Regions from separate parts of the Hoeflea phototrophica DFL-43 genome, predicted to be linked through region 2. Evidence: riboswitches for the same ligand, from Rfam matches in the RefSeq annotation. Region 2 holds a riboswitch; the other holds the start of a gene.
What was found. Region 2 has a riboswitch for S-adenosylmethionine ahead of HPDFL43_RS02810 (O-succinylhomoserine sulfhydrylase). Riboswitches for the same ligand answer to the same signal wherever they lie in the genome.
Positions count from the first base shown of each region.

Region 1: linked by a shared signal. The riboswitch ahead of HPDFL43_RS19755 (homoserine O-succinyltransferase) and the one ahead of HPDFL43_RS02810 (O-succinylhomoserine sulfhydrylase) in region 2 are both predicted to bind S-adenosylmethionine.

Region 1 covers NZ_CM002917.1:4,169,454-4,177,295, reverse strand. Annotated here, with positions in the region: gene HPDFL43_RS19775 (ABC-F family ATP-binding cassette domain-containing protein) at 1-743, shown strand, start outside; gene HPDFL43_RS19770 (hypothetical protein) at 932-1,306, opposite strand; gene HPDFL43_RS19765 (AAA family ATPase) at 1,569-2,411, shown strand; gene HPDFL43_RS19760 (hypothetical protein) at 2,408-2,815, shown strand; SAM riboswitch at 2,852-2,929, shown strand; gene HPDFL43_RS19755 (homoserine O-succinyltransferase) at 2,988-3,926, shown strand; gene HPDFL43_RS19750 (GNAT family N-acetyltransferase) at 3,928-4,395, shown strand; gene HPDFL43_RS19745 (vWA domain-containing protein) at 4,536-5,720, shown strand; gene HPDFL43_RS19740 (hoefavidin) at 5,811-6,305, opposite strand; gene HPDFL43_RS19735 (aldose epimerase family protein) at 6,524-7,534, shown strand; gene HPDFL43_RS19730 (TRAP transporter small permease) at 7,653-7,842, shown strand, end outside.
Region 2 covers NZ_CM002917.1:590,368-598,209, reverse strand. Annotated here, with positions in the region: gene HPDFL43_RS21575 (glycosyltransferase family 2 protein) at 1-1,053, shown strand, start outside; tRNA gene HPDFL43_RS02825 (tRNA-Gly) at 1,019-1,092, opposite strand; gene HPDFL43_RS02820 (ion transporter) at 1,288-2,088, shown strand; gene HPDFL43_RS02815 (2'-deoxycytidine 5'-triphosphate deaminase) at 2,094-3,182, opposite strand; SAM riboswitch at 3,263-3,340, shown strand; gene HPDFL43_RS02810 (O-succinylhomoserine sulfhydrylase) at 3,387-4,571, shown strand; gene HPDFL43_RS02805 (CDP-alcohol phosphatidyltransferase family protein) at 4,560-5,183, opposite strand; gene apaG (Co2+/Mg2+ efflux protein ApaG) at 5,367-5,759, shown strand; gene HPDFL43_RS02795 (TrkH family potassium uptake protein) at 5,762-7,213, shown strand; gene HPDFL43_RS02790 (efflux RND transporter permease subunit) at 7,253-7,842, opposite strand, start outside.

The DNA of each region.
Region 1 (7,842 bases), 890 kb from region 2:
TGGCGCATTACCTCACCGATGGCCGTGGCGACAGCCTTATCGTGAATGGCGAAGCCAAGCATGTGACCGGCTACATGAAGGACTTTCTGTTCCAGCCGGAGCAGGCGCACACGCCGATCCGGAACCTTTCGGGTGGAGAGAAGGCACGGCTGGTGCTGGCGAGAATTCTGTCGCAGCCTTCGAACCTGCTGATCCTTGATGAGCCGACCAATGATCTCGACATGGAAACGCTGGATCTGTTGCAGGAACTGGTGGCGTCCTACCCGGGCACCGTGATCCTGATCAGCCATGACCGCGATTTCCTCGATCGGACCGTGGGATCTGTGCTGGCGCCCGCCAATCCGACCGATCCTGACGGGCGCTGGATTGCCTATGCCGGTGGCTACACCGACATGCTGGCCCAAAGCGGCGAGGCGGCGCGGGAGAAGAAGGCGAAACAGGCTTCAGAAGCAGCCAAGTCGAGCGGAACGTCCAAGCCGCAGGCCGGCGCGCGCGAGGCATCGCGCAAGCTTTCCTACAAGCAGAAGTTCGCACTTGAATCGCTGCCCGGCAAGATCGAGGCGGCACAAGACAAACTTGCTGCCATTGAGGCCGAAATGGCTGATCCGGCGTTGTTTTCCAAGAATCCGGACGGATTTGCAGCGCGCGCCAAGGCCCATGATGCGCTCAAGACCGACATCGAAGCGATGGAAGGCGAGTGGCTCGAACTCGAGATGCTGCGCGAAGAGATCGAAGGCGGCTGACTGGCCTACAGCGCCGCGCATCCAATCTGATGCGCAAAGGACGCTGTAACGCTTTGAATTGATGCATGTACGCTGTCGCTCAATTGGGTCCAATTGAGCGAGGCATGCGCTAGCGGTGCACGAATGAGAGTTTCACCCGTGCACCTTTTCTTGCATCCGGCCCCATGGCGGGCATGAGGCTTGGCGGCTCAGTTCACCTGGGTCACCGCATCGATGACGAAAGTGTGCAACTCATCTTCGCCATGGTCGCGGATCGAAATATACTCGCCTTGCTTGAAAATGTGGCTTGAGAGCCTGAAGCCGGTTTCATCATCGTCCGCATCGGCGGGATCATAATCAAAGGCCCAACCGCCCTTGGGGTGATGGACCAGATAACCCAGTGCCGAACGCTCGCCATCCCAGAACCGCATCACGGTTGATGATGACGGTGATTTCTCCCAGGCAGCCTTGTCGAGATGACCATCGGCATCGAGTGGCGCGTGAATATCATAGCCACGATGGACATTGCCTTCAGGGAATTCCTTGTTGCGGGCCATAACAAGATGGATGTGGTAGAGCGTCATGTGAGCCTCCGTCAGATGCATGTTGTTTAAGTTGGGACGACCTTGCCCCGCAAAAGGGTGCGGCGCATTGATCTGGCGCAAGGGCCTGGCGCAAGTGCCCGAAAGTGTTTTCGCCTCCTGAACATGGCTTGCGTCCCCGCGTTTGATGTGGTGTTGAAGTAACCAGGGGGATTGAAGCAGAAGATGGCCTGACCAGTTTGATTGTATGGTTGAGGCGCGGAGGCATCGCAATTCCGCCGGATTGGTGGGGCACGGAGAATGTATGCAGTTTGAAGGCACAGAAGCCTATGTGGCCGACAAGGATCTCACGGTTGCGGTCAATGCAGCGATCCGGCTGGAACGGCCGCTTCTGGTCAAGGGCGAACCGGGCACCGGCAAGACCGAGCTGGCCCGCCAGATCGCTCAGAGTCTCGGCCTTGATCTGATCGAATGGTCGGTCAAGTCAACGACCAAGGCGCAACAGGGGCTTTACGAATATGACGCGGTCAGCCGGTTGCGCGACAGCCAGCTCGGAGATGACCGGGTCAATGATGTGGCCAATTACATCCGCCGCGGTAAGCTTTGGGAAGCCTTTGCGGCTGACAAGAAAACGGTTTTGCTGATCGATGAGATCGACAAGGCGGATATCGAGTTTCCCAATGACCTTCTGCAGGAACTCGACCGGATGGAGTTCTTTGTCTATGAGACCGGCGAGACCATTCAGGCCAGACAGCGGCCGATCGTGATCATTACCTCGAACAACGAGAAGGAACTGCCGGACGCGTTTTTGCGGCGCTGCTTCTTCCATTACATCCGGTTTCCGGAAATGGCGACCTTGCAGCGCATTGTCGATGTGCATTACCCGGGCATCAAGCAATCGCTGGTACGCGAGGCGCTGACCCAGTTCTACGCCATCCGCGAGACCGCGGGGCTGAAGAAAAAGCCATCGACCTCAGAGGCGCTGGATTGGATCCGGCTTCTGGTGTCCGATGATGTAGAGCCGGAGACGTTGCGCGGTGACGCAAAGAATGCGTTGCCCAAGCTGCATGGCGCGCTGCTCAAGAACGAGCAGGATGTGCATCTCTTCGAGCGGCTAGCCTTCTTGGCGCGGCAGCGCGGGGGATGATCGGCCTTGAAAATGCCGGATCTGGCTTGCGCAGGCAGTATCACTTCCGGCCCAGTCCGAACGGGTTTTACGCCTGGGATGTCAGCCGGCTGATCCGGCTTTCCAAAGGGTCTCCCGTTGTGGAGGTTCCGCTGAGCGAAATTGCCGAGCTTGATGAATTGTGGTGGTTTCAAACTGCTGATGACCGGCCGACGCCACGGTCCCTGGCACAGCATTTCGATCTGACCGAAAATGCTGATCCGAGCTTTCCGATCATACTCTGTCCGCATGGGCGTGTGATGGATGGCATGCACCGCATTGTCAAAGCACTGGTGTCCGGTGCGGATACAATTGACGCAGTTCGTCTGCGGGAGATGCCGCCGCCTGATTACACCGATGTTCAGCCGGCTGACCTTTCCTATTGATGTAAACAGCGTTGACCTGAATAAAGGTGGGGCCTATTCTGATCTTGTGGTGATTTGGCCGGCCGGCTTGCAGCCACGTTAAACAACTCGCTAAAGGGCCGAGGGGGATTCCCCAACGGACCGGCAGCGTGTATTCGCGGGCCGGTTTTTTGTTGTTGGAGGTCCGTGCGTCATGCCGATCCGTATTCCTGATGGTCTTCCCGCCCGTGATGTGCTGGTCAAGGAAGGCGTGCAGATCATGGATGAATCCATTGCTGTGCGGCAGGATATCCGTCCCCTGCATATCGGCTTGTTGAACCTTATGCCCAACAAGATCGCCACCGAGACGCAGATCGCCCGGCTGGTCGGTGCGTCGCCGCTGCAGGTGGAGCTGACGCTGGTGCGCATCGGCTCGCATGCGGCCAAGAATACGTCTGAAGAGCATCTGATCAATTTCTACCACACCTGGGACGAGGTGAAGGACCGGAAGTTCGATGGTTTCATCATCACCGGCGCGCCGATCGAGACGCTGCCTTTCGAGGATGTGACCTACTGGGATGAGCTCGAGCAGATCCTCGACTGGACCACGACCCATGTGCATTCGAGCTTCTTTGTATGTTGGGGTGCGATGGCAGCGGCGTGGCATTTTCACCGCGTGCCCAAGCGGCAACTCGACGAAAAGGCGTTTGGTGTCTACCGACACCGCAATCTCAACCCGGCCTCCCCCTATCTGATGGGGTTTTCGGATGATTTTCAGGTCTCTGTGTCGCGCTGGACCGAGGTGCGCCGCGAGGATCTGACACCGGATTTCGACGTGCTGATGGAAAGCAGCCAAACCGGGTTGTGCCTGCTGCACGAAGCGTTTGGCAACCGGCTCTATATCTTCAATCACATCGAGTATGATTCTGGCACGCTGGCCGAGGAATACTTCCGTGACGTCCAGGCCGGAAAGCCGATCGCGCCGCCGAAGAACTATTTTCCGGACGACGATCCGGAGCGGGCGCCGCTCAACCGCTGGCGCAGCCATGCATTTCTCTTGTTCGGCAACTGGATCAATCAGGTCTACCAGACGACGCCGTTCAACATGGCAGATATCGGTCACGACCGAGCGATGGCCGAGGCTGGAGAGTAGGATGGGCGGGTCAAAAGTGGAGATCCGGCCGATTGCCGCGTCTGACAGGGATCATTGGCGCAAGCTTTGGACCGGCTATCTTGAGTTCTACGAATCGAGCGTTCCCGAAGAGGTGTATGAGACCACATTCGGGCGCATTCTCGGGGAGCATGTTGAGGGTGAGAACTCGTTTTATGAGCCACGCGGGCTGCTGGCGCTTGTGGATGGCGAACCGGTGGGGCTGGTGCATTACTTCTACCACCGCCATTGCTGGAGGCTGGAACATGTCTGCTATCTGCAGGATCTCTACGCCGCGCCTGAGGCGCGTGGAACAGGTGTTGGCCGGGCGTTGATCGAGGCTGTTTATGCCGCCGCGGACAGGGATGGCTGCCCGAACGTCTACTGGATGACGCAGGAATTCAATACAACCGCGCGCAAGCTCTATGACCGGATCGCGACATTGACGCCGTTTGTCAAATACAGCCGGTAAGCCCGCCTGGAGGACCTGACACGCGCAGTGCGGCATTGGCTTTGCTGTCAGCCGCCCCGGCGATCGGGGGCAATCGAAACAGCGATTTGAAATCATGATCGCTATGGAAAGCAGGCCGCGTTGCCGTTAAGATCGCATCCATGTTCCTGCCATTCTTTCTAGAGCTCAAAGCTGCCAAAGTGCCGGTCTCGCTGCGCGAGTACCTGACCTTGATGGAGGGGTTGGATGCGGGGCTGGCCCTCTATGATGTGGAGGGATTCTACTATCTTGCCCGTGCTGCGCTGGTGAAGGATGAACGCCATATCGATCGCTTCGACCGTGTGTTCTCGCATTACTTCCGCGGCGTTGAGGCTGTTGGAGGTGCCGTGGCCACCAATGTTCGCAATCTTCCGGAGGAATGGTTGCGGCGCATGGCGGAGAAACACCTCAACGAGGATGAGAAAAAGCTGATCGAGAGCCTGGGCGGTTTTGACAAGCTGATGGAGACGCTCAAGCAACGGCTTGAGGAGCAGCAAAAGCGGCATCAGGGCGGATCGAAATGGGTCGGCACGGCAGGCACCTCCCCCTTTGGCGCCCACGGTTACAATCCCGAGGGCGTTCGCATCGGACAGGAAGAGAGCCGTCACCGCCGTGCGGTCAAGGTCTGGGACAAGCGCGAGTTCAAGAACCTTGATGATACGGTGGAGCTTGGCACCCGCAACATCAAGGTGGCGCTGAGAAGGTTGAGGCGCTGGGTCCGAGAGGGCGCCGCCGAGGAGTTCGATCTGCATGGCACAATCCAGGCGACAGCCGAACACGGCTGGCTGGACGTCAAGACCCGGCCGGAACGGCGCAATGCCGTCAAGCTGTTGATGTTCTTTGATATCGGCGGGTCAATGGATGATCACATCCGGGTTGTCGAGGAGCTGTTCTCCGCGGCGCGCGCCGAGTTTCGTCACATGGAGTATTTCTACTTCCACAATTGCCTCTATGAGGGAGTCTGGCGCGATAATCAGCGGCGCCGGCAGGATGTGATGCCGACCGAAGAGCTGCTGCGAACCTACGGGTCTGACTATCGGGTGATTTTTGTCGGTGATGCTGCGATGAGCCCCTATGAAATCATTGCGCCGGGCGGATCTGTGGAACACTGGAATGAGGAGCCTGGCCAGGTTTGGCTCACGCGGATGCTCAACCATTTCCACAAGGTCGCCTGGCTCAACCCGGCGCCGGAAGCGCATTGGCCCTACACCCATTCGACGGAGCTGATCCGGCAATTGTTTGCGGACCGGATGTTTCCGATGACGCTGTCCGGTCTGGAAGCGGCGACGCGGCAGTTGACGCGGTAGACAAGCCGACAGGAACCCGCCGGATGGCGAGCTCCTGCCGCGGATCCGTTTTTCACTTCGGTTTGCCTGCACTACAGACCATATGGTGCTTTATTCGGTCAGCAAGCTCTCAGAGACGGTCGCTACTGATTGCATGAAGTCGTCTTGGCCCTGCTGGATTGCGGGAGTGCTGCCGCTGTAAAAGGCCAGGTTCCAATCGGTTTTCAGCACGGCTTGGGATCCTGAAAAGTCGAAATAACCAGTCCACCCGGTTGCCGACTGGCAGTTTGCTGATGCGTTTGACCAGACCACCGAGAACGAGATTATCTGGTTGCCCGAGTAGTAGGCTCCCGACAGGGGGTAGGGTGTGCCCTTGCAGCCTGTCCCCTGGGCGTTGTTGATGTAGTTTCCGGAAACCTCGTAGGTTTGAGGTTGTGTGGGCGAGGGCGTGAACACAAACTGAGCAACAGAGCCGGACTGGTTGACCCAGTTGGATGCTCCGGCGAGGAGCTTCATATCCGGAGACATCGCGTGATCGTCAGCGAATGCCGTTTGGGCGAAGCCCGCGACAGTAATTGTGAGAACAATGGCGAGAACTTTATTCATGTCAACTCTCCCTTTGATTGCATTATGGAGTGTATTTGCAATCAAGAGGGGTTTGCAATCAAAAAGTGTTTTCTCCGCGTCCGGTGCTTTAAGCTGTTTTGATCCATAGCGGCGTTGGGCGTGCTCTTGCCCGTATCTCGCTTCAGGCCTTGCGCCTGGAGAAAAATCAGGCCATCCCAATGCCTGGAACGGATCAAACAAGACTTGGAAATGCCGGTATGATCGAGATTTTCGGACACACTGCAAACGGAGAGGCGGTCCGCCGCATCACACTTCAGGGTGGTGGGCTGACGGCGAAAGTCATGACCTGGGGTGCGGCGCTGCAGGATCTGAGGCTTGAAAACCATTTGCCGCCTCTGACGCTGGGATTTCCTGATTTTGAGAGCTATCCGGCGCATTCGCCCTATTTCGGGCAGACCCCCGGCCGCCACGCCAACCGGATCGCCAAAGGGCGTTTTTCTCTCGATGGCATCGATTACCAGCTTGAATTGAACGAACGTGGGGTGACGCATCTGCATGGCGGCAGTGCGGGCACGGGCAAGCGGGTATGGACGATTGATCAGCACGGAGAAAATTTTGCCGTCTTCTCGATCGTCGATCCAGATGGCCAGTCCGGCTATCCCGGAACCATGAAGATCGAGGCCCGCTACGAACTGAGGCCCGGTGGTTGCCTGGCGATTACCTACACAAGCGTCACCGACCGCCCGACGCTCGCCAATATTGCGCATCACAGCTATTTCAATCTTGATGGCAGCGACGATATTCTTGATCACGAGTTGATGATGGCAGCCTACCATTACCTGCCGGTTGACGAAGACCAGATCCCGACCGGCGAGATCGCCACCGTCGCGGGAACGGACTTTGATTTCCGGGAGATGCGGCCTGTGAGGCGTGTGGATGCTGAAGGGCAACAGGTTGCCTATGACCACAATTTTTGCTTGTCGCGCGAGCGAGGTCCGGTGCGAACCGTGGCGCTGGCGCGGTCATTGCGCTCCGGTGTGGCGATGGAGCTGCGGACTGGTGAGGCGGGCGTGCAGTTTTACACAGGTTTCAAGATTTCGCCTTCAGTTCCAGGTCTTTCCGGCAAGACCTATGGCGCGCATGCCGGCTTTTGCCTTGAGACCCAAAGCTGGCCCGACAGTCCCAACCATGAAGGCTTTGCCGGTGCGGTCCTGCGGCCCGGCGAGAAACTGGTGCAACATACCGAGCATGTCTTTATCCGCGATTGAGCCTGCCAGGTGTGAAGCTGGGGCTCTTGACAGACGTTACGAAATAGAAGCCCATAGGCAGGTCTTATATAAGACTCTTGAATGCACTGTGGTTGCCGGCTCGGGGAGGACCTAAACCATGGCAGTGATTTTGGGGATATTGGGGCCGCTTGTGCGGCTCAATACTATGCTCTTGCGGATTGGCCGGACCATTGCCTGGGTTGCGATGGCGCTGATGGTGCTGATCATCATGCTGCAGGTGTTTTTCCGTTACGTTCTGGGCAGCGCACTGGCATGGCCTGATGAGGGGGCGCGGTTCCTGATGCTGT
Region 2 (7,842 bases):
GAAATCGTGAGGGTTCCAGCCTTTGGGCCACGCACCAAGCCAAAGGCACTGCAATATGCTCTCCGTGGCGCTCGTGGTTCACTGATCGCTGTCTATGACGCTGAAGACAAACCGGCTCCGGGGCAATTGCTTGAAGCCTGGGCCACATTCCGCGCGGGCGATGACCAACTGGGCTGCCTGCAGGCCCCGCTTGCGGTTGCCAATCTCCGCTCAAACTGGATTTCAGGTCTGTTCGCACTTGAATACAGCGGCCTTTTCCGGGTTCTAATCCCGTTTCTGGCGCGCACCGGAATGCCCATCCCGCTTGGAGGCACGTCAAATCATTTCAAGCGCGCTGCACTTGAAAACACTGGCGGATGGGATCCGCACAATGTCACCGAGGACGCCGATCTGGGACTGCGTCTGCATGCCTACGGCTACCGCACCGGAATTCTCAAATGTGCAACCGTGGAGAGCTGCCCTGTTCAACTCGACGTCTGGAAACGGCAGCGAACCAGATGGCTCAAGGGCTGGGCGCAAACCTGGCTGGTTGCCATGCGAAATCCCGTAGCAACGTGGTCTTCACTGGGACCTGCGGCTTTTGTGGTGTTTCAGTTGTTGATTGCGGGCATGCTTATCTCTGCTTTGGTACACCCACTGATGTATCTGTTTATTGCCTTTTCGTTTGCATGGATTGCAAGCGGCCACGCCTCAGTGGTCTCTGACATGCACGCCGTTCTGCTTTGGATGGATGCGGTCAACATTTTTGGCAACTACCTGCTTTTCCCGGCAACTGGCTGGTTCGCCTTTACCGCTTACGAGCGCTCACACTTAAAACGCCACTGGCTATTGATGATCCCGGCCTACTGGCTGTTGATTTCTCTGGCCGGCTGGAGAGCACTGACACAACTGCTGGCCAACGCGCATTTGTGGGAAAAGACACCGCACGATGCCGAGTCATCCGCGAAGACTCAACAAGACCCCTTGCCGACATGCGAAGCTGTTCCTGAAAATCAGAGACCCAGACAGAAAATCCCAATGGAGCGGGTGAAGGGAATCGAACCCTCGTCGTAAGCTTGGGAAGCTTCTGCTCTGCCATTGAGCTACACCCGCAGCAGCTTGATCCATGGCGGCGTTCGGACAAACTGTCAAGCGCCTGCGCTTGGCGCTGTGTTGCCAAACCGCCGGTGGGCTGATCAGACCGCCGATCCTTTCGCAACGCCAAAAGACCTGACCGACGCCCGCTTGACTGGAAACCGGCGCGACCTCATATGACAGGCGCTCTCCTGCAACTCCATGAGACCTCCAATGGACCGATTGAAAGCCTTCCTGTCCTCGCGGCGCTTTGAAACCGTCATCAGTGTTCTGATCGTCGTCAACGCGATCACACTCGGACTTGAAACAGTACCCGCGGCCATGGAACAGTTCGGCGGCCTCCTCCTCATTCTCGATCGCGCCATTCTGGCCGTGTTCGTCGTTGAGGTGCTGGCTCGGCTGCTCGCCTGGAGGCTCGATTTCTTTCGCGACCCATGGCGGATTTTCGATCTTCTGGTTGTGGGGGTGGCGCTGTTGCCCGCGACCGGAAACCTGTCCGTGCTCAGGGCACTGCGCATTCTCAGAGTGCTGCGCATCATCGGCATGGTGCCCTCGCTCAAGCGCGTGGTCGGCGGTCTGGTGGCCGCCCTGCCCGGCATGGGGTCGATCATGCTGTTGCTCACATTGGTGTTCTATGTGTTCTCTGTGATGGCAACCAAGCTTTACGGGAACACTTTCCCGGAATGGTTCGGCTCGATCCCCGCTTCAGCCTACTCGCTGTTCCAGGTGATGACGCTTGAAAGCTGGTCGATGGGCATCGTTCGGCCGGTGATGGAGGTGCATCCGATGGCTTGGGCGTTCTTCATCCCGTTCATTGCCTGCACCACCTTCACCGTTCTCAACCTGTTCATCGGCATCATCGTTTCAGCCATGCAGGAAGAGCACGAAGCCGAAGCGACTGCCGACCGCGAAGCCATGGCGAGCGAACAGGGCGAGATGCTCAAGGAACTCAGGGAAATCCGCAAGGAGATTGCGGAGCTTCGCGCCGAGCAGGGACGCCAGCCGTCTGCGTAGTCATATCAGGCGCGAAAATGCTTGGAGAGTTTCAGGCCCTGGGCCTGATAGTTCGAGCCCATGCCTGAGCCATAGAGTGCTTCAGGGCGCTCAAGCATCCGCTCGTAAACCAGCCGGCCGACGATCTGTCCGTGTTCAAGGATAAACGGCACCTCGTGGCTGCGAACCTCAAGCACGGCACGGCTGCCCGCGCCTCCAGCCTCCGAATGGCCAAAGCCAGGATCGAAGAACCCTGCATAGTGGACGCGGAACTCACCGACCAAAGGGTCGAAAGGGGTCATCTCGGCCGCAAAGAGCGGCGGTACGTGCACCGATTCACGGCTCACAAGAATGTAGAATTCATCGGGATCGAGAATGAGATCGGCCGAGCCGCGATTGTGGATCGGCTCCCAGAATTCGAAGACGTCCTGAGCAGCGCGCTTGTCGACATCGATCACCGCCGTGTGGTGCTTGCCGCGATAGCCAACCAGGCTGTCCGGCCCTTGACCGGCCAGATCGATCGACAGCGCGATGCCCCCGCCCGAGACATTGGGATTGTCCGAGGCGACAAGCGTCTCCGCCTTGTGCAGGTCCAGCAACTCGGTCTCGTCCAGCAAGGCGTGGCCCTGGCGGAACCGGATCTGCGACAGGCGCGATCCGGTGCGCGCGACAATCGGGAATGTGCGCGGGCTGACTTCAAGCCAGAGCGGACCGTTGTAACCGGGGGCGATCTTGTCGAACTCCTGGCCGAAATCGGTCATCACCCGGGTAAAGATATCAAGCCGCCCGGTGGAGCTTTTGGGGTTGGCCGAGGCCGAGATTTCACCGGGCAGCGCCAGGCTTTCGAGCAGCGGCACTATGTAGACGCAACCGGTCTCGAGCACGGCACCATCCGACAGGTCGATCTCGTGCATGCTCAGCCGTGCAAGCTTGTCTTCGACCGCATTGTTCGGGCCGGGCAGAAAACTGGCGCGGACCCGGTAAGCCTTGGCGCCAAGCCTGAGATCAAGGCTCGCGGGCTGTATCTGATCGGCATCAAGCGGCCGACCGGCAGCAAGCTTTCCACCGTCAAACAGCGCGCGGATTGCGCGATCGGAAAGAATACCAGCGCTCAATTTGTACCTGCTCCATTTTGCCCGTGGGACTTGATGACAAGCCGCGGCGATTGACGCAAGCGCCTCAAGGCAGTAAAGGAAGCTTATCCCGTGGTGATTTGGCCGACCGGCTTGCAGCCACGTTAAACAAGTCGCTAAAAGGTCGGGTTGCAAAACCGGCTGGCGACTTCGCAAGCCGGTATTTTTGTGTTCTGGACCAAGACAATGACAAATAATCGACAGTTACGCCCCGCAACCCAACTCGTTCACGGCGGAATCAATCGCTCAGGATTTGGCGAAACGTCCGAAGCGATCTATCTCACTCAGGGCTTCGTCTATGACAGTTCGGAAGCCGCGGAAGCCCGGTTCAAGGGCGAGGATCCCGGCTTTATCTATTCGCGCTACGCCAATCCGACCACCGACATGTTCGAAAAGCGCATGTGCCTGATGGAGGGCGCGGAAGACGCCCGGGCCACGGCTTCGGGCATGGCCGCGATCTCGGCTGCGCTGCTTTGTCAGCTGAAAGCGGGAGATCACGTGGTCTCGGCACGGGCGCTGTTCGGCTCCTGCCGCTGGGTGGTGGAAACGCTGTTGCCGCAATACGGCATTGAATCGAGTCTTGTCGATGGCCGCGACCTCGCCAATTTCGAAGCTGCGATCCGGCCCAACACCAAAGTGTTTTTCCTCGAAAGCCCGACCAATCCGACGCTCGAAGTAGTCGACATTGCGGGCGTGACGCAGCTCGCAAACCAGATCGGAGCGACGCTTGTGGTCGACAATGTGTTCGCCACGCCATTGCTGCAAAAACCGCTGGAACTGGGCGCACATGTGGTCTGCTACTCCGCCACCAAGCACATTGACGGTCAGGGACGCTGTCTGGGTGGCGTTGTGCTGTCGAGCAAGGAGTGGATCGACGAAAACCTGCACGACTTTTTCCGTCACACCGGCCCGTCATTGTCGCCATTCAATGCCTGGACATTGCTCAAGGGGCTCGAAACCCTGCCGCTTCGGGTGCGCCGCCAGACTGACAGCGCCGGCCGTCTGGCAGATTTCCTCGCCGATCATCCTGCCGTAGCGAAGGTGATCTATCCCGGACGGGCAGATCATCCGCAGGCTGATGTCTGCGCCCGGCAGATGAGCGGAGGATCAACTCTTGTGGCGTTCGAACTCAAGGGTGGCAAGAGCGCCGCTTTCGCCATGCAGAATGCGCTTGAAGTGGTGCGGATCTCCAACAATCTTGGCGACAGCAAGAGCCTGATCACCCATCCGGCAACGACCACGCACAAAAACCTCTCGGAGGAAGCCCGCGACGAACTTGGAATTGGCCCGGGCGTGGTGCGGCTGTCGGTCGGCATTGAGGACGTAGAGGATCTGGTCGAAGACTTCGATCGGGCCTTGTCAGGTCTCTGATACCGGTTCGGCAAAGACCGCGCGGGCCTGCATGATCCGGGAAAGCGCGGTGTAGAGACAGATTGCTGCAAACACCCAGGCCACCGGCGCAAACCAGCCGGGCCACAGGCAGAATACGCCAAAGACGAAGAAGGTCTCGCTGGCTTCGGCGAGACCGGTGGTGAAATAGATCGATTTCACGCCTCGGGCATCGGTCGAGAGTCCACGTTTTTCTGCGACGATTGCATAGGCCAGGAAACTTGCGCCGTTGACGTAGAAAGAGAAAATCAGCGCCGCGCCGGCAAGCCCGTTTGTGGCGGGATCATAAAGCACAAACCCCAGCGGGATTGCGCCATAGAAAACAAAGTCCAGGGTGATATCGAGATAGCCGCCGAAATCGGTCCTGCTGGACGCGCGTGCGACCGACCCGTCGAGACCATCGCCGATGCGGCTGATGATGATCAGCACCAGCGCGGCAACCATCTCGCCCGAGGCAATCAGGCCGGCTGCCACAAGGCCGATGAGACAGGCCGCGACTGTCACGTGATCGGCCCGGACGCCGCGGGCAGCAAGCCATGTTCCACTCCGGTCTAGTCCGGGCTGAATCAGTTTTCGTGCGGCGCCATCCAACATTTTTCTCTCTCCAATCGAGCCAGATCGTGATACCGCGATGGTGGACGTCCGTCACGTGCGGAGCAGTGCTACGGCAATCACAATCAGGTCAACGCTCACAGGGGGCTATTCCGCACGAAGGATGGCCCAAACACGCTTGACGCAAGCGTAACACTGTAGAATGAGTGGCATCAGGAGCAGATCATGTACCGCGCGTTGACACGTGATATCGAAGTAACGGTTGAGCCGTATTATCTCGAGGACCAATCGGACCCCGAGGACAGTCGCTATGTCTGGGGTTACCGGGTGGTGATTTCCAACCGGTCCGACAGGATTGTCCAGTTGCGCAGCCGTCACTGGCAGATCACCGATGAGAATGGCATGGTGGATGAAGTGCGCGGCCCCGGCGTTGTTGGCGAGCAGCCGGTGCTGGGTCCCGGCGATACCTATGAGTATTCCTCCGGCTGTCCGCTCGACACGCCCTCGGGAGTAATGGCTGGCAGCTATCAGATGCAATCGGCCGAGGGCGAGTTCTTCGATGTGGAAATCCCTGCTTTCTCACTTGATCTGCCAGGCATGGCAAGAACGTTGAATTGAACGTGCTAGCGGAATTCCGGCCGGTCATGCTGGTGACCGGGGCGCTGGTGTCGACGCTGGGCGTCGCCATGCTTCTACCCGCACTTGTAGATCTTGCTGCCGACAATGACGACTGGATGATCTTCGCAAGTTCGGCGATGGTAACGATGCTTTTTGGCTTCGGGCTGTTCATCGCCAACCGGGGCGCCCCAAAGGGGCTGTCGACCCGGCAGGCGATGCTGATGACGGTAGTGTCGTGGCTGGCGCTGGTGGCGTTCGGTGCGCTGCCGTTTCAATGGTCCGGCATCGTGCCGAGCTACACCGATGCCTTCTTTGAATCGATGTCCGGCCTGACCACAACCGGGGCGACGGTGATCACCGGCCTCGACACTGCCCCGCCCGGCCTGCTGTTCTGGCGCGGGCTGCTGCAATGGCTGGGCGGGCTTGGGATCATCGTGATGGCAATTGCGGTTCTGCCGATGCTGCAGATCGGCGGTATGCAGCTGTTCAAGGCGGAGGCCTTCGACACGGCGGAGAAAATCCTGCCGCGGGCGACCCAGATCTCGACCTCGATCACGCTCGTCTTCATCGGCATCACCGGCGTCTGCGCCATCGCCTACATGGCGGTCGGGATGGCCGCGGATGATGCGGTGATCCATGCCATGACGACGGTTGCGACGGGCGGCTTCTCGACCAAGGATGCCTCAATCGGGCATTTTGCCAATCCAGGCGTCGAGTGGGTCGCCGTCCTGTTCATGATCCTTGGGTCGATCCCCTTCATTCTCTACGTGCAGATGCTGCAGGGACGGTTTCGCCCGATCTTCGTCGATCAGCAGGTCAAGGCGTTCTTCGCCTTTCTCGGAGTGGCAGTACTGGCTGGCTGGATGATGGCCCATTTCAGCCAGTATCATCTGGGTCTCGACGGGCTCCGGCACGCGGCTTTCAATGTTATCTCGATTGTCACCGGAACCGGCTACTCCTCCACTGACTACGGGCTTTGGGGACCGCATGCGGTCGCCTTTTTCTTCATCATCATGTTTGTCGGCGGATGTGCCGGCTCGACTTCCTGCGGCATCAAGATATTCCGCTTTCAGGTGTTCTTCGAGGCCGTTGGCCAGCATATCGCCCAGGTGATGTACCCCCATGGCGTGTTCCGCGCGCAGTTCAACGGCAAGCCGATCGAAGGCCGGGTGATCTCCTCGGTGATGAGTTTCTTCTTCCTGTTCATAGCCTCCTTCGTGGTTCTGGCCATCCTGCTCAGGCTGAGTGGCCTTGATGCCATCACGTCGCTTTCAGGCGCGGGCACGGCGCTCGCCAATGTCGGCCCAGGACTCGGCGAGATCATCGGGCCGGCAGGCAACTTCCAGTCGCTCAATGATGTTCAAAAATGGTTGCTCTCGGCCGGAATGCTGCTGGGGCGGCTTGAACTGTTCACCGTTCTGGTGCTGCTCCTGCCACGGTTCTGGCGTTCTTGAACCTTCTTTGTTTCAAGCAGCTGCCTTCAGCAGACGCCCCTATGCCCGCTGCAGCCTCTGACGACGGCCATAGATGAAGGTGAGCGCCCGGGTAACGTCGTCACCGATGCCAACCAGGGCCGGCACCAGAAACAGCACCAGCAGCGTCGTCATCGCCAGGCCAAAGACAATGGTGATTGCCATGGGCAGCAGGAACTGAGCCTGGAGGCTTTTTTCATAAAGCAGCGGCAGCAACCCGCCGATGGTTGTCAGCGAAGTCAGTAGCACTGCGCGCAGACGGTCACGGCTTGCGCCGATGGCGGCTTCAGCGATCGTATCGCCGGCGGCGCGGCGTTCCTCAAGCCGGGCCACCAGGATGATGGAGTCATTGACAAGGATACCTGCGAGGCCAAGCAATCCGATGAAGGACAGGATGGTGAGCTGGTAGCCCAGAACCCAATGGCCGAATATAGCACCGACGATGCCGAAAGGAATGATCAACAAGACCGCAACAGGGCGCCAGTAGCTGGCAAAGACCCAGGCGAGAATGATGTAGATGACACTGAGCGCAACCGCGACACCAAGTTTGAGATCAGCAAAAGCGTTTTCCTGTTCCTCGGAGCGGCCGCCGAAGGAATAGGTGACCCCGT